2 regions of the Mycobacterium novum genome follow, and region 2 is predicted to be linked to the other one. Evidence: riboswitches for the same ligand, from Rfam matches in the RefSeq annotation. Region 2 holds a riboswitch; the other holds the start of a gene.
What was found. Region 2 has a riboswitch for cobalamin ahead of G6N19_RS14325 (PPE family protein). Riboswitches for the same ligand answer to the same signal wherever they lie in the genome.

Region 1 (16,487 bases), 2.2 Mb from region 2:
TGATTTTTTTGGCCGCCCGCGGTGAGGTCTATGCGCCGCTGGCGGCGGCGTTCCTGTTCACCGGGGTCGACATGATCATCGCGGCCAAGGCGATCTTCATGGTGATCTGGCTGGGCGCGGCGACGTCGAAACTCAACCGGCATTTCCCGTTCGTGATCTCCACGATGATGAGCAACAACCCGCTGATCCGGCCGAAGGCGCTCAAGCGCGCCTTCTTCAAGGACTTCCCCGAGGACCTGCGTCCCGGCGGTCCGTCGAAGGCGCTGGCGCACCTGAGCACGGCGATCGAGATGCTCGTTCCGCTGGTGCTGTTCTTCTCCCACGGCGGCTGGCCGACCGCGGTCGCGGCCTTCGTCATGGTCTGCTTTCACCTGGGCATTCTGGCGGCGATCCCGATGGGCGTGCCGCTGGAGTGGAACGTGTTCATGATCTTCGGCGTGCTGTCGCTGTTCGTCGCGCACGCCGATCTCGGGTTGCGCGATGTCAACAACGCCTGGGCGGTGGCGCTGCTGTTCGCGATCAGCGCGGGCACCGTGGTACTGGGAAACCTGTTCCCGCGCAAGGTGTCATTCCTGCCCGGAATGCGGTACTACGCCGGCAACTGGGACACCACGCTGTGGTGTTTGAAGCCGTCGGCCGAGGAGAAGATCGCCCGCGGGATCGTGGCTATCGCCAGCATGCCCGCCGCCCAGCTGGAGCGCTTCTACGGCAGTGCCGAGGCCGCGCAGATCCCCATCTATATGGGATATGCGTTCCGCGGCTTCAACACCCACGGCCGGGCGTTGTTCACCCTGGCGCACCGGGCGATGGCCGGCCAGGACGAGAGCGACTACACCCTCACCGACGGGGAGCGGATCTGCTCGACGGCGGTCGGCTGGAACTTCGGCGACGGCCACATGACCAACGAGCAGCTGATCGAGGCGCTGCAGCAGCGCTGCGGCTTCGAACCGGGGGAGGTGCGGGTGGTGATCCTCGACGCCCAGCCGATCCACCGGCAGACCCAGGCCTATCGGTTGGTGGATGCCGCCACCGGGGTGTTCGAGCGCGGCCATGTCAAGGTGGCCGACATGGTGGCTCGCCAGCCCTGGGACGACGATCTGCCGGTATATGTCGACGAGAACCGATCTCACTGACCGACTCAGGCCGCCTCCGGGGTACGCGGCAGGAAGCGTGGCGCGATGGCCGCCGCGGTCGTGGCGACGGCAGTCGAACCCAGTGCCTGCGCCCAGCCGATCGGGCCGAGCGGCGTGCAACCCATGAACTGGCTGACACCCGGGGTGCTGATCAGCAGCGCCATCGCCGCGAACGAGCCGGCCGCGGTGACCGCCACCAGCGGGGAGCGTGACTCCAGCAGGGTCTGGCTCAACTGGGTGGTCACCAGCGCGACCAGGGCCACCGTGGCGGCGCGCCGCGGAAAGCCGGTGGATCGCGCCATGAACCACGCCGCGAGTGTGGCGCCGGCGGTGGTGGTACCCCGCAGTGCCACCGCGCGCAGCAGCGCCTTCTCGTCGGGCCCGCGCCCGCTGAAGGGCATCGGCCGCCGGGGTTGGCTCATCGCCAGCGCGGTCGCGGGGAACGCGTCGGTCACGATGTTCACCAGCAGCAGCTGCCGGGTGTTCAGCGGCGCCTGACCGGTCAGTGCGCTGCCGATGATGGCGAACACCGCTCCGCTGGCGTTGCCGCCCAGCAGCACCGCCACCGCGGCCTGCACCCGCTGCCACAGCTGGCTGCCCTCGTTGAGGGCGTCCAACAGGGTCTCGATCCGCCCGTCGAGCAGCACCACGTCCGCGGCGGTGTGGGCGGCGTCGCTGCCCTGGGCGACGATCCCGATGCCGACGGTGGCCGCGCGGATGGCGGCGGCGTCGTTGGCGCCGTCGCCGACCATCGCCGACACCTTGCCGCTGCGTTCCAGTGCCTGCACCACCTGCACCTTGTTCGCCGGTGACATCCGGGCGAACACCACCCGCTCGGCGACGGCGCGCTCCTGCTCCTTGCCCGACAGGCTCTCCCATTCGGTGCCGGTGATGACCTGCTCCTCGGTCACCGGCAGACCCATCTTGCGGGCGATCGCGCGGCCGGTGGTCGGGTGATCGCCGGTGATCATCCGAACCGGCACCTCCCGGCGGTGCAGCTCGGCCAGCAGGCCGGCCGACCCGGCGCGCGGGGTATCGGCGATACCGACGAATCCGACCAGCCTCAGCCCGTGGGCGCACTGCCGGGCCATGGCGGCCAGTTGATCCTCGGGGTCGGCGGAGTCAGAAAGTGACTGCGCCTGCTCGGCGCTGAGCTCGCGCCGGGCCACGGCGAGCACCCGCAGGCCGTCGTGCGCGAGCTGCTCCACCAGGTCGTAGACCTCTGCCGCAACGTCGCCACAGGCGGCGAGCACCACCTCGGGGGCACCCTTGATGCTCAGTTGGGTCCCGGTCACCGACGCCGCGAAGGGGCGTCCGGAACGGAACGGTAGGTGCACATCGGCGGCAGCCGGCGGGCAGTCGGCGATTGCCGGCTCGGCCGCTGCAATGATCGCGGCGTCGGTGGCGTCGACATGGCCTTCCCGCGCCGCCGGTGTCGCTTGAATCGCGCAGCGCAGCACCTCGTCGGGGGCATGACCGGCGGCGGCGCGCACCTCGGTGACCTGCAACCGGTTCTCGCTGAGCGTGCCGGTCTTGTCGAAACAGATCACGTCGACCCGGCCGAGTGCCTCCACGGAACGCGGCACGCGCACCAGCACACCGGATTTGGTCAGCCGTTGCGCCGAGGCATGCTGGGCCAGCGTCGCCACCACCGGCATGCCTTCGGGGACGGCTGCGACGGCGACCGAGACACCCTGGGCCACCGCCTCTTGCAGCCTGGTGGCGCGCAGCACCCCGAGCAGGCTGACCAAGCCGCCGGTCATCAAGCTCAGCGGCCATATCCGGTCGGTGATCTGGCCGAGCTGATGGCCCAGCCCGATCTCGCCATGGCGACTGGCGACCATGTCGGCTGCCCGGCGCACCTCGGTGTCAGGACCCACGGCGGTCACCAGCGCGAGGCCCCGCCCGGCCGCGACGGTGGTGCCGGCGAAGAGCATGCAGCGCCGTTCGGCCAACTCCGCGCCGGGGGTGGCGTCGGTCTGCTTGGTCACCGGCAGCGACTCACCGGTCAGCGACGCTTCGTCGACTTCCAGCTTCTCGTGCTCGACCACGCGGGCATCGGCGGGCACCACGTCGTCGGCCCCCACCTCGATCAGGTCACCACGCTGCAACTGATCGGGGAGCACCTGAATCCGCTCGCGGCTGCCGTCGGGCCGGATCGTGACCTTCCACGCGGGCGGGATCTGGTCGGCGAGCAGCCGATTCAGCCGCAGTTCGGCACTGAGCCGCTGTCCGGCGGCCAGCACGGCGTTGCTGGCCAGCACCGAGCCGACCAGCAGGGCATCCAGCGGCGAGCCCAGTATCGCGGTGGCCGTGGCGCCCAACCCCAGTACCGGGGTCAGCGGGTCGGACAACTCGTCACGCACCGCGTCGATGAACTGCCAAACCATGTGGCGCTGCGTGCTGTCCGCAGCGTGCGGTGCGGCCGACGTTTCCGTCGATAAGGCCAACACGGCCCGAACCTGTTCGACTGACATGGCGTGGAAGTCATCGACGGGGACCGGTCGTGGCACGGGTGTATTGACCACCTGGCGCGCCATCCGGTAACCGGAGAACACCCCCGACGCCGCGCCCAAGACGACCGGTCCGGGGCCTCGGCCCCGAACAGTCGGTATCAGCAGCAGCGCGCCCATCGCCGAAGCGCCGATGGACAGCTGGACACCCCGGCGGCTGGCCGCCTTGGCCGCGGGCAGCGCATGCAGTACCCGCCACACGCCGGCCAGATCGTCGACGATCAGGTCCGCGACCAGTGGCTGCGGCCGGCCGTCACCCTCGGCCACGATGGCCACCCCGAGATCGGCGGACGAAAGCGCCTGGGTGGCAGTCGAGGAGATCACCGCGACGGTGTGGCCGTCCTCCTGGTAGCGGACCAGTGTGTCGAGCAGTGCGTCGTCGATCGAACTTCCGGTCAGCGGAGCGATTTCGTCGAACGCCGGCCGCAGTTCGCCCAAACCGTCGGGGTCATCGATGGACACGACCTGCACCTCGGCCCGCTGGGTCTCCGCGAGCGTCGCGGCTGCCAGTGGATGATGCGCCAGCGCGAAAAAAGCTTCGGTGCGGGGCCGCCCATTGCGGCGGCGCCCGTCGGGCACCGCGTGCCATCCGGCCCGCAGGGCGTCGTTTGTCAACATCGCCTGGGCGCGCTCCCAGGCGGCCAGATCCTTCTCGCCGGCCCCGCGAAGCCGTACCAGGCGCAGTTCGTCGCTGCGCAGCACCCGCGGGTCGAGGATCACCACATCGACCCGGTCCAGTCGGCGCAAGCCGTCCGGGCGCAGCTGCAGCGCCTCGTTCTTGTCGGCCAGGCCCCGGCCCAACGTCGCCGCGAACGATTCCAGGGTGGCGCGGGCGGCCTTCGGCACGGCCACCAACGCTGCGGTGCCGGCCAGGTTCGGATCGCGGCTGACGGCGCCGACCACCGCGGCACCGAACGCCTGAATCCAGGTGCCGCGCTCCAGGTGTCGTTCGACGGGCCCGGCCGGCGGCGGTACCGTGCGCGCCTGCGGCGCGACGGCCGGCTGCGCGGCCATGTCGGCCAACGCCGGTTCGCGTCGCGACCACGCCCGTGCCACGGCGCGGGTTTCGGCGGCTTTGAGAGTGTTGATCGCCAGGTCCACTGCCAGCATCGACGGTGCCAGGGCGAGCGCATTGGCGGTGGTGGATGCCAACCCCAACGCAGTGTCGGTCGCACGCTTGCCGATTCGTTCCTCGAGCAGTCGGCGCAGCCGCGGCTGATGGTCCAGGGCGACCACGGCGCCTTGGACACTGGCCGGCAGCCGGGGGAACCGCAGCACGCGGCCGGCCAGCGAGATGCCCAGGCCGACGGCGGCGACACCGGCCATCGCGGCGGTGCTGACGGCCAACAAGCCGTCGCCGGGAGCGGGCGCGGAGCGAGGTCGGTCACCCTCGGCTACCGCGTCGTGCTCGTCGTCGGGCGGATGGCTCTCGACCGCGGCAAGCGCGTCGTACAACGAATCCAGTTCCGGTTCGGTGTCATCGATGAGAGCGGCTATCGAGGGGGGCATCGGTCTCCTTCGTTCGGCGACCGAAGGTGCCCATGGAACCCGGCGAAACTCTCGGTCGACACGGTTCATCGTCCGAAGGTCTCGCTCACGGAAAGTGATAGGCCCGCTGAATGACCGGGCGGGGTGGCCCGCCGTACTGACGACCATTCACATCCGCCTGGCGGCGGTTAGGAACTACTCCCCTTCGCCACCGAAGCTAGCCACGCTTAGCGGCCTGCGGCTGAACGCAGTCGAGACCCCACTTGAAATATGGGTGAACTCAGTCGATTTCAGCCGGCCGGCGGCACCGGTTACCGCTCGCGCACCCACTCATCGTAGAACTGCGGCATCGCCGAGGCCCGAGAGGTGAACTGCGGGTCGCGCTTCTCCAGGAAGGCGCGCACTCCGTCGGCGCCGTCGCCGATGCTGGTGTAGAACATCGCCAGCGAGTCCACCCGGTGGGCCGCATACGGGTCCGGCTGCGCGGAGTTGCGGTAGAGCATCTGCCGTATCAACGCGAACGACACCGGGGAGCGGCCCCTGGTCCACGAGTCGGCCAACGCGCGGGCGTCGCTGAGCAATGCGTCCGGTTCGTGCAGCGAGCGGGCGATCCCGCATGCCCGTGCCGCGTCGGCATCGAGGATGTCGGCCCGATACAGCAGATCCAATGCCGTTGGCATCCCGACGATCCGGGGCAGGAACCACGTCGAACATGCCTCCGGGGTGATGCCCAGCTTGCCGAACACCAGACCGAACCGCGCTTTGGTGGAGAACAGTCGCGCGTCCATCGCCAGCATCATGGTGGCGCCGATCCCGACCGCGGGCCCGTTGACCGCGGCGATCACCGGCTTGCGGCAGTTATAGATCGCCAGCGTGACCTGCCCGCCGGTGTCGCGTACCCGGGCCAGCTCCGGGTCGTTGAGGTCGGCCATGTCGGCCAGCGTCGGGGACTTGGTCTCGTCGAGGCCGAACACGTTGCCGGAACCCGACAGGTCCATCCCCGCGCAGAACGCGCGTCCCGACCCGGTGACGATCACCGCGCGGACCGCGTCGTCGTCGTTGACTTCGACGAAGGTGCGCTCCAGCTCGTCGGCCATCTCGACGGTGAACGCGTTGAGGTGGTCCGGGCGGTCCAGGTAGACGGTGAGGATGCCGTCGGTGACCTCGTGGCGGATCGTGGTGAAGTCCATGCCCTGAGGCTAGTTCCCCCCGCCCAGCAGACGCGAAAGCCCCCATTTCGACGCCAAAATGGGGGCGTTCGCGACTGCTCGCGCGGCTAGACGCCGGCGCCGGCCGCTCGGGCCGTCTCGGCCGCCTTGACCATGTTGGCCAGCGAGGCGGTCACCTCGTCGGTCTTGCGGGTCTTGAGGCCGCAGTCCGGGTTCACCCACAGGCGCTGCGCCGGAACGGCGTCAAGCGCTTCCCGCAATGAGGTGGCCATCTCATCGCTGGACGGCACCCGCGGGGAGTGGATGTCGTAGACGCCCGGCCCCACCCCGTTGGAGAACCCGATCGCATTGAGGTCGTCGAGCACCTCCATGTGCGAGCGGGCCGCCTCGATCGAGGTGACGTCGGCATCCAGGTCGGCGATGGCCCCGATCACCTCGCCGAACTCCGAGTAGCACAGGTGGGTGTGGATCTGGGTCGCATCCGACACCCCCGACGTCGACAGCCGGAACGCGCCGACCGCCCACGTCAGGTAGGCCTCCTGGTCGGCCTTGCGCAGCGGCAGCAGCTCCCGCAGCGCCGGCTCGTCGACCTGGATCACCGCGATGCCGGCGGACTCCAGGTCCACCGTCTCGTCGCGAATCGCCAGCGCCACCTGGTTGGCGGTGTCGGCCAGCGGCTGGTCGTCGCGGACGAACGACCACGCCAGGATGGTCACCGGACCGGTGAGCATGCCCTTGACCGGCTTGTCGGTCAGCGACTGGGCATAGGTGGCCCACTCAGTGGTCATCGGGTGCGGCCGGGAGACGTCACCGAACAGCACGGGCGGACGCACGCACCGGCTGCCGTAGGACTGCACCCAGCCGTTGGCGGTGGCGAAGAACCCCTCCAACTGTTCGGCGAAGTACTGCACCATGTCATTGCGCTCCGGCTCACCGTGCACCAGCACGTCCAAGCCGAGGTCCTCCTGCAGCTTGATCACGGCGGCGATCTCGGCCTTCATCCGGCGGGTGTACTCCGCTTGGTCGATCTCGCCGGCGGCCAGCGCGGCCCGGGCCTTGCGGATGTCGACGGTCTGCGGGAACGACCCGATGGTGGTGGTGGGCAGCGGCGGCAGGTGCAGCCGTTCGGCCTGCGCGGCGCGGCGCGCCTCGGCGCTGCCGCGGTGCGCGCCGGCGACCGTCGCGATCCGGCCGCGGACGTCGGCGTTGTTCAGCCGCGGATCGGACTTGCGGGAGGCGACGGCGGCGTTGGACGCGGCGATCTCGTCGTCAATGGCGTCGCGGCCCTCACGCAGCGCGCGCGCCAGGGTGGCCACCTCGCCCACCTTCTCCGCGCCGAACGCCAGCCAGCTGCGCAGCGCATCGTCGAGCCCGGTCTCACCGTCGAGCGTGTAGGGCACGTGCAGCGTCGAACAGGATGTTGACACAGCGACCGCCCCGGCACTACCCAGCAGCGACGCCAGCTTGGCCAGCGCGGCCTGCAGGTCGGTGCGCCAGATGTTGCGGCCGTCGACCACACCGGCGACCAGCGCCTTGGAGGCCAACTCCGGCACCGACGCGATTTTGGTGTTCGGGCCGTAGACCAGATCGACACCGATCGCCTCGACGGGGGTGCGCGCGAGCGCCGACAGGGCCGCGCCCGGGTCACCGAAGTAGGTCGCGACGAAGATCGCCGGCCGCTTACCCAGGCCACCCAGCCGGGCGTAGACCTGCTCGGCCAGGGCGGGGGCGTCGGCGGCGACGTCGGTCACCAGCACCGGTTCGTCGATCTGCACCCACTCGGCCCCGGCGTCGGCCAGCTTGCCCAACAGTTCGGCGTAGACGTCGGTCAGCTCGTCGAGGCGGAAGATCGGCGCCGGTGCTCCGTCGACGGCCTTGCTCAGCAGCAGGAACGTGACGGGTCCGATGATCACCGGCCGGGCCACGTTGCCGCCGAAGCCCTGCTCCTTGGCCTCGGCCAGCTCGGCGAGCACCTTGGTCGGGTTGAGTGCGAACGTGGTGTCCGGGCCGATCTCCGGGACGATGTAGTGATAGTTGGTGTCGAACCACTTCGTCATCTCCAGCGGGGCGATCTCGGCATTGCCCCGGGCCGCGGCGAAGTAGCGGTCCAGCTCGTCGGCCACCCCGGCGACCCGAGCCGGCAGCGCGCCGAGCAGCACCGCGGTGTCGAGCATCTGGTCGTAGTAGGAGAAGGTATTCACCGGTATCGAGTCCAGGCCGGCTTCGGCCAGCTGCGCCCAGCCGTCACGGCGCAGGCCGGCTGCGACGTTCCGCAGTTCATCCTGTCCGATCCGGCCGGCCCAGTAGCTCTCGGTGGCGCGCTTGAGCTCGCGGCGCGGACCGATCCGCGGTGAGCCGAGAATGGTGGAGGTAAAAGGTTGAGCGGTCACGATCTGATCCTTCAATCGGAGGGTGGGTCACCGCCGGCGGTCGTCCAGCCAATCCGGTCCCGTGCACATTTAATGCACTATAACCCTCAAAAACCAGACGCCCATTCCGCGAGGCGGTGATCCGCCGGGCGCGGCGCACCCGGCACAACAGGCAGGTCTTCGGACTCGCAGGCGCGCACCGACGGTGCTCCTAGTGGCCGTCGCTTCCCAGTCGCGTGCTGTGACCAGTGCTGTTGACGGCGGTCGTTCCTGCATACCGCTGCGGGACAGTCCCGGATTCTCACCGGGTTCCCTCTCGCACACCGCGGAAAACCCACGTTGTGCTCGATGTCGACACCACCTTGCGGCGGTACCGGCAAACCAGTTGCGTGGCCAAGACTACCTGGTCAACCGGCTTGCAGGGCCTCCAGGATGGGGGTCTCGCCATCGTTGAACTCGATGGTGCGGCGTCTCGTCGACGGCTCGATCAGGCAGGCCGCGATCACCTGTGCGACGTTGGCTCGCGACACCGTTCCCTTGGCTGCGTTGTCGGCTGCCGCGGCTGTCTGGATGCGACCGGTGGCCGGTTCGAGGGTGAGCCGACTCGGGCCGAGCACCGTCCAGTCCAGGTCGCTTGCTCGCAGGTGAGCATCGGCGGCGGCCTTGGCTTGCGCGTACGGGAAGAACCCATCGTCCTCGGCCACGCCGTGCCCGGGGCCGGCGCCGAAATAGGACACCATCACGAATCGGCGCACCCCGGCCTGCCCGGCGGCGTCGATCACCCGGATCGCGCCGTCGCGGTCCACCGCGTAGGTCCGGGCGGGGTTGCCGCCGCCGGCGCCGGCGGAGAACACCACCGCGTCGTGGCCCGTCACCAGTTTCGCCAGGGCGTCGGTGTCGAGTTGTTCGATGTCTGCGACCACGGGAACCGCGCCGGTCACTGCCACTTCCTCGCTGTGGTCGGGGTTGCGGAACACCGATGTCACCTGATCGCCGCGTTCGGACAGGATCGGGCTGAGCAGCAGGGCGACCTTGCCGTGGCCGCCGAAGATCACGACGCGTGCCATGCCTCCGACCGTACCTGTTGGCCGTCATGGGTGTGTGGGATGCGACCACCACACCGCCGAGGAACAAATATTAGGTTATAGTCGGGCGGATCCCGAAGGAGTGCTGCTGCGAGATGTTCACCCTTCGCTTCGACATGCGGGCACCCGCATCCGGCGCGCCGCGCAACGAGCTCTACGCCGCGGCCGTCGAGATGTGTGCCTGGGCCGAGACCCGCGGTGCGATCGCCGCGGTGCTGTCCGAGCACCATGGCACCGAGGATGGCCACCTGCCGTCGCCGCCGCTGCTGGCCGCGGCGATCGCCGCCCGGACCGAGACGTTGACGATCATGCTCGCGGCGGTGATCCTCCCGTTCTGGGATCCGGTCCGGCTGGCCGAGGACATCAGCGTGCTCGACATCATCAGCAACGGCCGCGTCGCCTACGCGTTCGGGATCGGTCACCGCGCCGAGGAATATCAGCACTTCGGCATCGACAGCCGTGCGCGCGGCCGGGTCGCCGACGAGAAGCTGGCATTACTGCTACAGCTGTTGCGTGGCGAGCCGGTGCAGCACCAGGGCCGCCGTATCCACGTGACACCGGCGTGCCTCCGCGCACCGCACATCATGGTCGCCGGCGCCAGCCGGGCAGCGGCGCGGCGAGCCGCCCGTCACGGGCTGGGACTCCTCGCCCAGGCGAATCCTCCTGGCCTGAAAGATTTTTACGAGGAACAGTGCCGCGCCCACGGGCGCGAACCCGGGGCGTGCCAGTTCCCCGACGCGGACGCGCCGACGACAGTGTTCGTCACCGACGACGTGGACCGGGCCTGGGATGAGCTGGGTCCGTACCTGCTGCACGATGCCATGACCGCTGCCGCCTACCGGCACGGCGATGCGACGATCGCCAGCATCTCGCGGGCCACCAGCGTGGCGGAACTGCGGGAGACATCGGGCCCCTACCGCATCGTCACCGCGGATGACGCAGTCGCGCAGCTGCGGGCCGGTCGCAGCCTGCCGCTGTTGCCGTTGTGCGGCGGGCTGCCCCCCGCGCTCGCCTGGCCGTATCTGGAACACGCCGCCGCGGCGGTGGCGCGAGGAAACGAAGGGACTCTCAATGAAGAAGTCAAGCCGCCGATTTGGTGATCGGGGGTGAATCGGGTTGCCAGGTGCGGTTGTCACGGATGAGTGCGTAGAGGACGTTGGTGCGGCGCCGCGCCAGGCAGATGGTGGCGGGGATCGGCCGTTTTCCTTCGTCTCGTTTGCGCTGGTAGTAGGCCTTGGAACCGGGGTCGCAGCGGATGGCGGTGAGTGCGGACATGTACATGACGCGGCGCAGTCGTCGGCTGTAGCGCTTGGGGGTGTGCAGTCGTCCGGTGCGCTTTCCGGAATCTTTGGATACCGGCGCCAGCCCGGCCCAAGCGGCGAGTTGGTCGGCAGAGCCGATCAGGGCGGGATCGCCGACGGCGGCGAGGAGTTCCGCACCGAGACGGAAACCCATGCCGGGCATGCTGGTGATCACTGCGGCGGCGGGATGGCGGCGAAATCGGTCCTCGATGTCGGCATCGGTGGATTTGATGCGGTCATCGAGGGCAACCACCTCCCCGGCCAACTCGGCAACGAGTCCGGCAGCGACATCTTCGCCGGGCAGGCGCACCGTCTGGGATTTGGCGGCCGCCACCGCCGCGGCGGCGATCGTGGCCGCGTTGCGCACACCGGCATCGCCGAGCATCTTCGTCAGACGCGAAACACCACTTTGGCGAATGGCTTTCGGTCGCTGATACCGCGTCAGCAGTACCACCCAGCCGCGGTCCTGGGTCAGCTGCGCGGCCCGTTCCAACGCTGGGCAGACCGCGATGAGTTGTTGGCGCAGCCGGTTGATCGTGCGGGTACGGTCAGCGACCAGGTCCGCGCGATGGGCGGTCAGCATCTGCAGCTCGGTGATCAAGACATCATCGGGATGCAGCACAGGCAGATCGGTACCCCGCATGCGCGACTGGTCGGCGATCACCCGGGCATCTTTGGCGTCGGTTTTGCCCTCGCCACCGCGGTACACCGCCGAGGCCTGCCATACCGCACGGCCGGCCAGATACCGGACCGGTTTACCGGCGTCGGCCAGCACCGTCAACAACAGAGCGGCATACACGGTGGTCAAGTCGACCGTCCACGACACCTCGTCAGCCAGTTGCTCAATCTCGGCTACGAGTTCACGGATCGGTTGCTCATCGTTGACCAGTCGGCGCGAGAGCATCACCGCGCCGTTGTCATCGACCACGCACACCCAGTGATGTTCCTTACCGACATCCACTCCAGCCCACACCTGGCTCGCTGCCATCGCACCTCTTTTCGCTTGTCTGCCAACACGATCCCCACGGACAACCCCGCCAGCATTTCCTTAAACAAGCGATCACATCGCAGATCTCAATCAGCGGCCAGAGAAGTCCAAGCAGGTCGGGCGGCCAGTCCCTTCAAGCCGCACCACCAAGGCCGGCTAGCGCCATGCAGCCTCACCCGACCCACCCGGGTCACAGCACAACGTAACAACACGAAGTAACTGCAACTACGAACTTAAGGAAGCCATGAGTCCCACAACCCGCATGGCGGTCTGGTCGACCGGTGGCGTCGGCTCCATCGCGATCGAGGCGATCCGGTCCCGGCCGGACATGGAACTGGTGGGGGTCTGGGTGCATTCGCCGGACAAGGTGGGGCGTGATGCCGGTGAGCTCGCCGGCGGGACCCCGCTCGGGATCACCGCGACCGACGACGCCGACGCGCTGATCGGGCTGCGGCCGGACTGCGTCGTGTACGCGGCGAGCGGGCCGGAACGCGACGCCGGTGCGGTCCCCGACTATCTGCGGCTGCTGGCCGCAGGCATCAACGTCGTCTCGACGTCCTCGACGAGCCTGGTCTACCCGCCGAGCTACTTCCACCCGCAGTGGCGCGACCAGCTCCGGGCGGCAGCCGAGGCCGGTGGCGCGTCGTTCTATGTCTCCGGCGTGTTTCCCGGGTTCGGCTCCGATCAGCTGGCGCTGCTGCTGGCCACCCAGTCCAAGACGATCCGGTCGGTGACGGTGACCGAGATCGCGCTCAACGACCACTACCCGGTGGCCGAGGTGATGATGGACGGGATGGGGTTCGGCCGGCCGCTGGACTTCGAGCCGATGCTGAGCACCCCGGGCTTCATCGAGATGGCCTGGGGCGCACCGATTCAGCTGATGGCGCAGGGCCTGGGAGCCAGTGTGCAGGAGATTCGCGGCTCGCTGGATCGGCGAGTCACCCACCGCGACATCGAGGTTGCGTTCGGAACCATCGCGGCCGGCACGTGCGGTGCGGTGTGCACCCGCGCCGCCGGGGTCATCGACGGCCGGGAAGCCATCGTGGTCGAGCACGTCATCCGGATGGCCCGTGACGTGGCGCCGGACTGGACGACGTCGGACTGCGACGCGACCTACCGGGTGGACATCGCCGGCGAGCCCGACATCCACTGCGCGATGACGCTGGGCGATGCGGAAGGTCACGGCGCAGGTCGCGGTGCGATGGCCGCGACCGCGATGCGCGTCGTCAACGCGGCACCCTATGTGGTCGACGCCGCGCCGGGACTGCTGAGCTCGCTGGATCTACCGATCACGTTGCCGCGCCACGCGATCTGAGGTCAGCCGCCCGGCCCGTTGGGCCACTTGAGCAGCGAGCCGGCGTCGACGCGGATGTGTTGGCCGGTGATGTAGCGGGCGTCGTCGCTGGCCAGGAAGACCCCGAGGTTGGCCATGTCCTCGGGCTCCACGTAGGGGATCGGCATCGCCTGGAAGAGGGTGAACAGTGGTTCGGCGTCCTCGCGGGTGGCCTTCTTACCCTGAGAGGTCAGATCCGGGCGGAACATCGAATACATCCCGTCGTTCTGCAGCAGGTGGGTGTTGCAGTTGGTCGGGTGGATGGCGTTGACCCGGATCATCCTGGGCGCCAGGTGCAACGACATCTCGTCGACGTACTCCATGACGATGCGCTTGCTCCACCCGTATCCGGCGCCGCCGGGACCCATGTTCGGGTTGTCGGTGGTGCCCCGGATCATCCCGGCGGTCGAGCCGGTGACGATGATCGATGCGCCGTCGGGCAGGTGCGGAATGGCGACCGCGACCGTGTTCATCACACCGACCAGATCGACATCGGAGGCGTCGACGAACTGCATCGGGTCCGGCTTGCCCATCGCCATCGGCAGGATGCCGGCGTTGGCGACGACGATGTCTATCCTGCCCAGATCCGCCAGGCCGGCATCGAGCGCGTCACGCAACTCGTGGCGCTCGCGAACATCGGCGATCCGCGCGACGACGCGGCGGCCCAGTTCCTTGACCGCTCGTTCGGTCTCGGCGAGGTCGTCGGGGGTCGCCAGCGGGTAGGGGTTCGACTCGATCTGGCGACAGATGTCGATGGCGACGATGTCGGCGCCTTCCCTGGCCATCGCCAGCGCGTGGGCTCGACCCTGGCCGCGCGCCGCGCCGGTGATGAATGCGACCTTGCCGCTGAGCTTTCCGGACATGGACCGAACCTATGTGACCGATCCGGCTTAATCAATAGGTTTCGGAACAAAATTTTGGTAGCGACGCGTCGTCGCCGTCAGCCAGATCCGCGTTCGGCCGCCCCGCGGATCAGGGTGTCGCGGGCCAGGGTCAATGCGGCACGCGTGCCCTGGGATCGCACGATGTTCTCCGGCATCCACAGCAGATCCATGACACATCGCGACAGCATCTCCATGGAGGGGGCTTCGATGTGCACATCGCCGGACCGAGTCCCCTCGGACAGCAGCGATTTGAGCTGACGCATCCGCATGGTGAATGCCAGACCCGGATTGGGGGTATCGGGCGGGGAGTGCCGCATCCAGGCCAGCTGGATCTTCCACTCGTCCGGAAACTGCTCCAGCGCGTTGATGTTGATCCAGCTCAGGGCATCGAGCTTCTCGGTGGGTGTCGCCTCGGCCCGCAACACGGCGGCGAATCCGCCACCGGCCTTGGCGCCGAATGACGCCATGATCGAGGCCAGGAGTTCGTCCTTTGAGCCGATCAGCCGGTAGACGGTTCCGGTGCCCATCCCCGCCGCGGATGCGATATCCCGGACGGTGGTGACCTCATAGCCCTTACGCCCGAACTCGGTTCGGGCCACCGCGCGGATATGCGCAGCCTTGTCGTCGTGGGCATCCTCCTCGGCCCAGGTCCCGATCGCCGCTTGCGCCGCCGCGAATGCGGGGGAGCGGTCCAACTGCTTCTCGGAGGGCGGCCGACTAGCCAGGCCCTGCAGCATGATTCGGCAGAGCACTGAAGCCGTTCGGTCGGCGGCGGCCTTGTTGCGGATGACGTCGAGCCCCACGTGCATCATCGACTGGCACATCCGGTCGGCCAGCGTCGCCAGGTCGAGATCTCCCCGGATGTAGCCGCTCCACCGGCCGGCCCGCAAGGCTTGCAGCATGGCCCGCTGAACGCTGGTCGGCGGTTCTCGAAGCAGTTGAACCAGCTCCGGATTCGCGCTCGGCGCCTCGTAGAACGACATCTGCAGGGCGGCCCGGTGCGCTACCGCACACCGGGCAATCTCCGAACCCAGCTCGACGATCACCTCCGCGGCCGGCTGGTGCCCGGGCGCGTCCAACCTCTCGCTGGCGGTCTGGCCGATGCGCTCCAGGTCGGCATGGTAGCGGCGCACCAACTCGACCAGGATGGCTTCCTTGGAGTCGAAGTGGTGGTAGAGGCTGCCCGGCAGGATGCCGGCGGCGTCGGCGATCTCCTGCAGCGAGGTCCGCAACCCCGAGGAGGCGATCAAGTCGGCGGCGGTCTGGAGGATCTCGGTGCGCCGTGTCCCGTCCTCGTAGGAATCGGTGAGGTTGGCGGAAGTTGCCGTTCCGGCTGGCTTCTGGCGCCCCACCGCACCTCCACTGCTCCCGTGATCAGCCGGGCCTCACCCGAGCACCTAAAGACCGAACATTTGGTTGAACGCTACCAGACGGTAGCTGTCGTCCCGGACAGTCAGGGCCGGTCGCCGGTCAGGTTCCGGTCGGCAGTTTGGCGGCCAGGTCGAGGACGGTCACGGTGTCGGTGCCGGTCTTCTTCAACCGCTCCGAGGAGCGGTGGCCCAGGTCCACGTCAGCGGACTGCACCCGTAGTGCACCGACCGTCAGCTGCTCCCGGGGCAGTTTGGCGAACATGTCAAAGGAGAAGAGCCGCAGTGCGTTCTCATGGGTGATCTTGTCGACCTCGTCGTCGGGTACCCCGTCCAGATAGCCGGCGAGCGACTCGGGCGCCAGCGGCCACGTCGAGTCCGAGTGCGGGTAGTCGCACTCCCAGGTGATCATGTCGAGGTTGAGCTTGTGCCGGTTCTCGATGCCGAAGCCGTCGTCGATGAAGCACGTCACGACCCGCTCCAGGAACACCTCGCTGGGTAACCGGTCGCCGAAGTTCTGGTGGGTCCAGGCCCGGTGCATCTTGTAGACGCGATCGACCCGCTCGAGGAAGTAGGGGATCCAGCCGATGCCGCCCTCGGAGAGCGCGAACCTCAGATCCGGGAACTTGCGCAGTGTCGGCGACCAGACCAGGTCCGCCGCCGCGTTGACGATGCTCATCGGCTGCAGGGTGATCATCGTGTCGACGGGTGCGTCGATGGACGTGATCACCACCGACGACGATGACCCGATATGCAGGCAGACGACGGTGTTCTCGTCACTGCAGGCCTGCCAGAACGGATCCCAATGCGGGTCGTGCAGTGACGGGTAGTCGAGCTTGGTGGGGTTCTCGGAGAAG
Region 2 (7,529 bases):
TGGCAGGGCCCGTCCGCCGAGGCGTACCTGACGGCCAACACCCCGTACCTGGCCTGGCTGATCCACGCCGCCGCCGACAGTTCGGTGATGGCCGCACAACAGCAGGTCGCGGCCTCGGCCTACAACGCCGCGCTGGCGGCGATGCCGACGATGGCCGAACTGGCGGCCAACCACGTCACGCACGCGGTGCTGGTGGCCACAAACTTCTTCGGCGTCAACACCATTCCCATCGCGCTCAACGAAGCCGATTACGGCCGGATGTGGCTGCAGGCCGCCACCGTGATGGCCAGCTATCAGGCCGTCGCCGGTGCGGCGGTGGCGTCGAGTCCGCAGGCCGTCGCCGCGCCGCAGATAGCCAAAGCCGAATCGGCCAGTTCGAGCGCCGCCAGCCAGCCGCAGCTGCCGCCGGATCGGCAGAACGACATCATGGAGTGGCTGCAGAACAGCGGCTACACCGATTTCTACAACAACGTGCTGCAGCCGATGATCAACGAACTGGCGGCCAACCCCTACCTGCAGTCGATGTTCGCCGGCTTCGATCCCTGGCTGCCCGTGCTGGGCAACCCGCTCAGCTTCTTCAGCCCCTACAACATCGCGTTCGCGCTGGGCTACCCGATGGACTTCGGGTCGTTCGCGGCCTATCTGTCGCAGACCTTCGCGTTCATCGCCGCCGACCTGGCCGCGGCGTTCGCCAGCGGCAACCCCGCCACCATCGCCGCCACCTTGCTGTTCACCGCGGTCGAGGCGATCGGCACCATCATCACCGACGTGATCGCCCTGCTCAAGACGCTGCTGGAGCAGGCGATCGTGCTGATCCCGGTGATGCTGCCGATGCTGACCGCCGCGTTGGCGCCGCTGGCCGCGGCGCCGCTGGCCGGGCTGGCGGGACTGTCCGGGCTGGCCGCGCTGCACGCCGTGCCGGTTCCGGTCGTTCCGGTGGTCCCGCCGTTCGCCGGTCTGACGGTGGCGCCGACGCCACCCGCCGCGGCGCCGACTCCCGCGCCCGCCCCGGCCCCGGCCCCGGCGCCCGCTCCGGCCGCCGGTGCACCGCCTGCACCGCCGCCGCCAGCCGCGCCGCCGCTGTCGCCGGTGGACGGCATGTCCTACCTGTACATGGTGGCCGGCCTGGGCCAGCAGGCCCGCCGGGCGGCGGGCACCAGCGCGCGCCGCCGCAGGGCGCCCGAACCCGACGCCGCCGAGGTTCCGGCGGCCGCGGCCGCCGCCGAGGTGCAGGCCAAGACCCGGCGGCGCCGCAAGGCGAAGACCGACATGCTCGGCCGCGGTTATGAGTACATGGACTTGGACGATGCCCGGGATGCGGTGGCCGGCGCGGACAACACCGACCCGCCGGGCGCCGAGCACGTGCTCCCCAGTGGACTGACCGCCCTGGCCGGGGACGCATTCGGCGAAGTGACGGCACCGATGACACCGGGCACCTGGACGCGGGAACGTCGCAAGCTGGCCCCTTAACGTGCGATAATGCGCCGGTAAGGCAACGACGGTGCAGGAAGCCGGTGAGAATCCGGCACGGTCCCGCCACTGTGATCGGGGAGCGACCCTCAACAGCCACGGCTCCACAGGGAGTTGGAAGGCGAGGCGAGCGATGATCCGAGAGTCAGGACACTCACGTCGTCGCATCCTGCTACCCGGGGCGGTGTACCCCGAGAGAGCTGGTCGACGTGACCGCGCCTATTTGGATGGCGTCGCCTCCTGAGATCCATTCGTCGTTGTTGTCCGCCGGTCCCGGTGCCGGTCCCTTGCTGGCCTCTTCGGCGGCGTGGACGGCTTTGGCCGTCGAGTACGCCGAGATCGCCGATGAGCTGACCGCGCTGTTGGGTGCGGTGCAGGCCGGGGCCTGGCAGGGCCCGGCCGCGGAGGCGTTCGTGGCCGCCAACGCGCCCTACCTGGCGTGGTTGGTGCGCGCCGGTGCCGACGCCACGGCGGCCGCTGCCCAGCAGCAGACCGCGGCTGCCGCCTACAGCGGCGCACTGGCGGCGATGCCGACGATGGCCGAGCTGGTAGCCAACCATGTCACGCATGCGGTGCTGGTGGGCACGAACTTCTTTGGCGTCAACACGATTCCGATCGCGCTGAACGAGGCCGACTACGCGCGGATGTGGCTGCAGGCTGCCACCGTGATGACCGCCTACGAGGCCACCGCGACCGCCGCGGTGGCGGCATCGCCGCAGACCGAGCCGGCGCCCCCGGTGCTCAAGGCCGCCGGGAGCGCGGACGCGACCGCGCCGGAGCCGCCCCAGTGGTTCCTCGACTTCGCGAAATGGCTCGAAGGACTCGTCCCCAGCCCGCCGTATCCCGACAGCAGTCAGTACCCGCTGTATGCGCAGTTGACCGAGTTCTTCGACAAGATCGGCTTCACCGGCATCTCGGGTCCGCTCGCCGATTTCTTCACGAGCCTGCAGAGCGGATCGTCGTTGTTGCCGCCGTGGGGCGTGCCCGGCTCGTGGCTGGGGTGGACCGGCAACCCGCTGAGCTATTTCAACCCGGCAAACCTGGCGTACATCTTCTCGGTGCCCCTGGATCCGGGGTCGTATTTCGCGTTCACCACCATCGTCATCGTCGACGATCTGCTGGCGATCATGTACACGGCGCTGTTCAACCCCCAGGGACTCGGCCTGGTGGTACCGCTGGCGATGGTCGAGATCGTCGGCGCGACGATCGGTAACACCATTCAGGCACTCAACTACCTGATCACCCAGACGGCACTGATACCCGCATTGCTGCCCGCCCTGGCCGCCACGAGCGTGCTGGCCCCGGCCGGGGTGCTCGGCGGCCTGGGCATCGGCGGCTTGGCGCACCACTTCGCGGCGGCCGCCGCGGTGCCGCCGCCACCCGCCCCGCCACCCGGGCTGGCGATGGCCCAGCCGCCGGCCCCGGCGCCCGCGCCCGCCCCGGCACCGGCTCCGACGCCCGCACCGGCGCCTGCACCGGCCGCGGCACCCACCCCGCCGCCCGGCGCGCCGCCTCCCACACCTGCCGGGCCGCCGTCGGTCACCATGCCGGCCTACATGTACATGGTCGGGGGCCTGGACATGGGTGCCCGACGCGCATCAGGAACCAGTGCCCGCAAGAAGCCGGTGCCCAAGCCGGACAGCGTGGACGTCCCAGCAGCCGAGGCGGCCGAGCAGACCGCGCCCCGGCGGCGGCGGCGCAAGTCGACGGCCGACATGTTAGGCCGCGGCCATGAGTACATGGATCTGGAACCCGAGCCTGCACTGGTGGCGGCTTCGGATCGCGGTGCGGCACAAGGCTTCGCCGGTGGCTTGCACCGGGTGGCGGGCGCCCGCCCGGCCGGGCTGACCGCGCTGGCCGACGACGGATTCGGCGGTGGCGCGGTCAGCCCGATGATGCCCAACACCTGGCCGGCCGACGAGACCTAACCGCTGGGCCTGATGCGGCGGTCCAGCTTCGGCTCTCCTGCGTCGAGCCTTGCTAACCGCCGGGCCTGATGCGGCGGTCCAGCTTCGGCCCTCCTGCGTCGAGCCTTGCTAACCGCCGCAGCGGATCCGAGCCCCGCTGCGGTCCAACGGGTCCGGTCCCAGCCCCAGGTACTTCTCGCGCAACTTGTCCCACAGCTCCAGCTGGCCCCACTCGGGCTCCTCGCGCATCTGCTGGTCGTTGGTGAGGAACGGATTGGGCAGCATCAGCGTCATCATCTGCTCGTCGCGGCCGTTGAACAGGCGCACTCCCCACGACATCGGGTTGCCGTCCTTGCCGATCCGGCGATACAGCTCCGCTCGGGTGCAGCGGCGGATCCGGCCCAGCTCGGAGCCGCTGGCCCGGTGCTTGCCGATGCACAGGTGAAAGTGCCAGCGGCCGAAATCGACGGTGGCGTAGCCGTCGAGCATCGCGATCTTGCGCGGCGCATTCGGTGCGGCCACCTCCCAGGCGGCGCCTTGCATGATGATGCCGAACCAGATCTCGTCCCAGTACTCGTCGAAGCACAGGTGCAGCAGATCCAACAGGCTCTGCTGATCGGTGGGCAGCGGCCACAGTTGTTCGCGGCCACGGTCTTCGGTGTCGACGATCGGGGGATCGGCGACGATCTCGGTGGCGGTTTCGGTCATGTGAATCCCTTCTTATCGGGTGTGCGAATCTCGGGCTTATGGGTGAGTGCGCAGTCGATGCACAGCCCGCCGCCGGGCGTGCGGTAGAACAGGCAGCAGGTGGCGCGTCGGTAGTCGGTGCCTGAGTCGTTGAAACGTATTGTGTCGGTGAGGCGTTCGTCGTCGCACACCGTTCGTGCGAGCTCCCAGCACGGTTCGGCCGCCAGCTGTGCACCGTGATGGCGGTGCAGCGCACGGGCGGCGCCCAGCGCGGCGGAGGCGGCATTGCCGTACAGCAGCTTCTCCGAGATCGAACCGAGCCGTCGCACCGCGGCGGCCAGCGGTGTCAGGTGCCTGCTCAAGACGATGTCGGCGAGCCGAGACGCCGGGTCCGGCCCCTGCCAGGCCACGGGATTGGCCAGGTGCAGCCGCACCGTTCCGCCGGATTCGGAGTACCAGAGCTCACCGGGGTCAAGGTCCAACAACAGGCCGTGCTCGGCGATCGCGCCCAGCCCGATCGACCACAGCCGCGCCGCGAAGCCCAGGAAGAAGGTCGAGGCGGCCACCCGAAAATCCGATGCGCCGATCCGGTCTCGCACGGTGCCGACCGCATCAGCGAGCAGATCTTCGTCGGTATAGAGCTGTGTCACCGGGCGCCAGCCGCCGCCTTCGACCGGCCCGGTGGACACCGCGAAATACGGGCTGACGTCCGCCAGTTCAGCCAACGCGGAGACCACCCGGTCGGCCGGTGCGCAGCGGTGTGGGCCGGTGGGCAGCGTGCGCAACCGCTGCGGCAGGTCGCGCATCGCGGTGTGGGTGGTCGACGTCGCGCAGCGCAGCGTGACCGCGCCGGGATCGGTTGCGGTGACGAGAAGTTCACAGTTCTCGCCTGGCTCGGCGCTGTCCCAGCCCTCCCGCGACAGCACCCGCAGCAGCGCGGTGCGCAACGGTTCGCCGGCGTCGATGCGCGCGGATCGGCGCTCACCGCCTTCGGTGCCGAACGCGAACATGCCGCTGCCCGGGTCGAAACGCAGTGTGTCGGTGTCGAACATCGCCCCGATGCGCCCGGACAGCATCAGCTCCTCGCCGACGGTGTCGACCAGGGTGCCGGCCGGGTCCAGCAGCCACACCCGGTCGGCCACCCGCAGCGCCAATTCCAGGTCGTGGGTGCTGAGCACCACCGCCAACTGCTGGTCGCGGGCCAGTTTGCGCAGCAGCCCGAACAGCCCGGCCCGCGACGACACGTCCAGGAAAGCGGTTGGCTCGTCGAGGATCAGCAGCCCGGGCTGCTGCGCCAGCGCACGCGCGGTCAGCACACGCTGACATTCACCGTCGGACAACTCCACGGCCGGTCGCGACGCCAGATGCTGGGCACCGGTCGCGGCCAGCGCCCAGTCGACGATCTCCTCGTCGGCGGGACGCAGCCGAGACCCCAACCCCAGGTGCGGGATACGGCCGAGGCCGACCAGTGCCCGCGCCGACAGCAGGCCCGGGTCGATCCGCTCGGTCAACACCACCGCGACCCGGCGGGCCAGTTCGTCGCGGGGCAGGCCGGTCAGGTCGGCGCCGTCCAGCAGCACGCGGCCACCGAGTGCGGGCTGCAATCCGGCCAGGGTGCGGATCAAGGTGGACTTGCCGGCGCCGTTGGGCCCGATCAGCACGGTCAGCTCGCCGCGGCGGGCCTGCGCGCTCAAGCCGTTGGCCACCGTCGTCGACCGGCGCCGGCTGCGGTAGCCGATCGCCAGGTCGTCCAGCTGAACCGCCGGTGACATGCGGCGGTCCCAGCTTCGCCTCTCCTCCGTCGAGCCTCGCTGAACCGCCGGTGACATGCGGCGGTCCCAGCTTCGCCTCTCCTCCGTCGAGCCTCGCTGAACCGCCGGGGTCATGACGGCATCCCCGATCCGCGGCGGGCCCGCAGTAGCACGGTGATCACCACCGGCGCCCCGACCAGCGCGGTCACCGCGTTGATCGGGATGACCAGATCGCTGCCCGGGACCTGGCTGACGATGCCGCACGCCAGCGCGGCGACCGCGCCCAGCAACATCACCGTCGGCAGCACCACCCGGTGATCCGAGGTGCCCACGGCGATGCGGGCCACGTGCGGAACCACCAGCCCGAGGAAGGCGATCGGCCCGCAGAACGCGGTCGTCACCCCCGCCAGCAGTGATGCCGAGGCGACCGTGACGATGCGGGCGCGGTGCACGTTGATGCCCATGGTCGCCGCGTAACTCTCACCGAGCAGCAGGGCGTTGAGCGGCCGGATCGTCATCGCCGCGGTGATCAGCCCGACGGCCGCCAGCGGCAGCAGCAGCCGTAGGTCGGTCCAGCCGGTCGCGGCGAAACTGCCCAAGCCCCACAGCAGGTACTGCTGCACCCGCTGCGGGTCGGAGTACACCAGCGCCAGGCTCACCAGCGCGGTGCTGGCCGCGCCGATCATCACCCCGATCAGCAGCAGCGTCGCCGCCGAGCGGGTCCAGCGCGACAACACCAGCACCAGCGTCAACATCGCCGCCGCGCCGAGTGCCGCCGCGAGCACCTCCCCGGCGCGGCTGCCCCCGGCGGTGCGGAAACCGGCGCCGGCGGCACCGCCGGCCAGCACCACCAGCGCCACACCCAGGCTGGCCCCGGAGCTGACCCCGAGGATGTAGGGGTCGGCCAGGGTGTTGCGGAACAGCGTCTGTAGTTGCAGGCCGGCGACCCCGAGGGCGGATCCGGCGGCCAGCGCGGTGAGCACCCGCGGCAGCCGCATGTTCGCCACGATCACCTGCCAGCGTGGATCCGATGCTTCGGCGCCGAGCAGCACCCGTACCGTGTCGGCCAGCGGTACCCGCACCGGCCCCAGCGCCAGCCCCAGCAGCGTCAGCGCCAGTACCGCGGCGATCAGCCCGGCCAGCACCAGCGTCGCGCGCCCGGGCCGCACCGCGGCGGCCGTCATCGCGGCACCTGCCGGTAGAACTCGAAATCATGCCCGGAGCCCAGCTCGGGATGCAGGATCGCGACCAGGTCGCCGAGCAGCAGATCCGGTCGCGCGGTGCCGCGTTCCCAGTACAGATTGCCACCGCCGGGCCCGATCGCCTTGGTCGCCGACCACACCTGGCCGGTGCGGACCGCGGCGAGTTCGCCGTAGCGGCTGTCGCGTGCCACCGCATCATCGACGGTTGCCCAGTCGTCGGTGACCAGCCACAGCGGTGCGTCTGCCGCGCGGGTGTAGACCGATTCGAAATTCAGCTGCCGGCTCTCGGCGCCGTCGTCGGCGAGCCAGGGGTAGGTGCCGCCGGCGTCGGCCACCAGGCGCCCGGAGTAACTGGCGCCGGTCGGCATGGACCAGTGGCCCGAGTACATGGTGCCGACCAGCACCTTGGTCGGCGAGGCCCCCGAGGCCTGCGCGGCCAGCGCCCGGTAGCGGTCACGGATGCCCTGATAGACCTGCCCGGCCCGGCGTTCGGCGCCGGTCAGCGCGGCGAA

Region 1: another riboswitch for cobalamin. It lies ahead of metE (5-methyltetrahydropteroyltriglutamate--homocysteine S-methyltransferase); the one in region 2 lies ahead of G6N19_RS14325 (PPE family protein).

Annotation. Positions count from the first base shown of each region.
Region 1 is NZ_AP022562.1:813,418-829,904, reverse strand. It holds gene G6N19_RS03740 (DUF3556 domain-containing protein) at 1-1,133, shown strand, start outside; gene G6N19_RS03735 (cation-translocating P-type ATPase) at 1,139-5,155, opposite strand; gene G6N19_RS03730 (crotonase/enoyl-CoA hydratase family protein) at 5,446-6,324, opposite strand; gene metE (5-methyltetrahydropteroyltriglutamate--homocysteine S-methyltransferase) at 6,411-8,693, opposite strand; cobalamin riboswitch at 8,829-9,025, opposite strand; gene G6N19_RS03720 (SDR family oxidoreductase) at 9,080-9,739, opposite strand; gene G6N19_RS03715 (LLM class flavin-dependent oxidoreductase) at 9,853-10,857, shown strand; gene G6N19_RS03710 (IS110 family RNA-guided transposase) at 10,838-12,046, opposite strand; gene G6N19_RS03705 (NAD(P)H-dependent amine dehydrogenase family protein) at 12,291-13,361, shown strand; gene G6N19_RS03700 (mycofactocin-coupled SDR family oxidoreductase) at 13,364-14,242, opposite strand; gene G6N19_RS03695 (TetR/AcrR family transcriptional regulator) at 14,320-15,615, opposite strand; gene G6N19_RS03690 (amidohydrolase family protein) at 15,734-16,487, opposite strand, start outside.
Region 2 is NZ_AP022562.1:3,093,370-3,100,898, forward strand. It holds gene G6N19_RS14320 (PPE domain-containing protein) at 1-1,470, shown strand, start outside; cobalamin riboswitch at 1,463-1,646, shown strand; gene G6N19_RS14325 (PPE family protein) at 1,680-3,398, shown strand; gene G6N19_RS14330 (DUF7676 family protein) at 3,507-4,085, opposite strand; gene G6N19_RS14335 (ATP-binding cassette domain-containing protein) at 4,082-5,836, opposite strand; gene G6N19_RS14340 (FecCD family ABC transporter permease) at 5,947-6,999, opposite strand; gene G6N19_RS14345 (ABC transporter substrate-binding protein) at 6,996-7,529, opposite strand, start outside.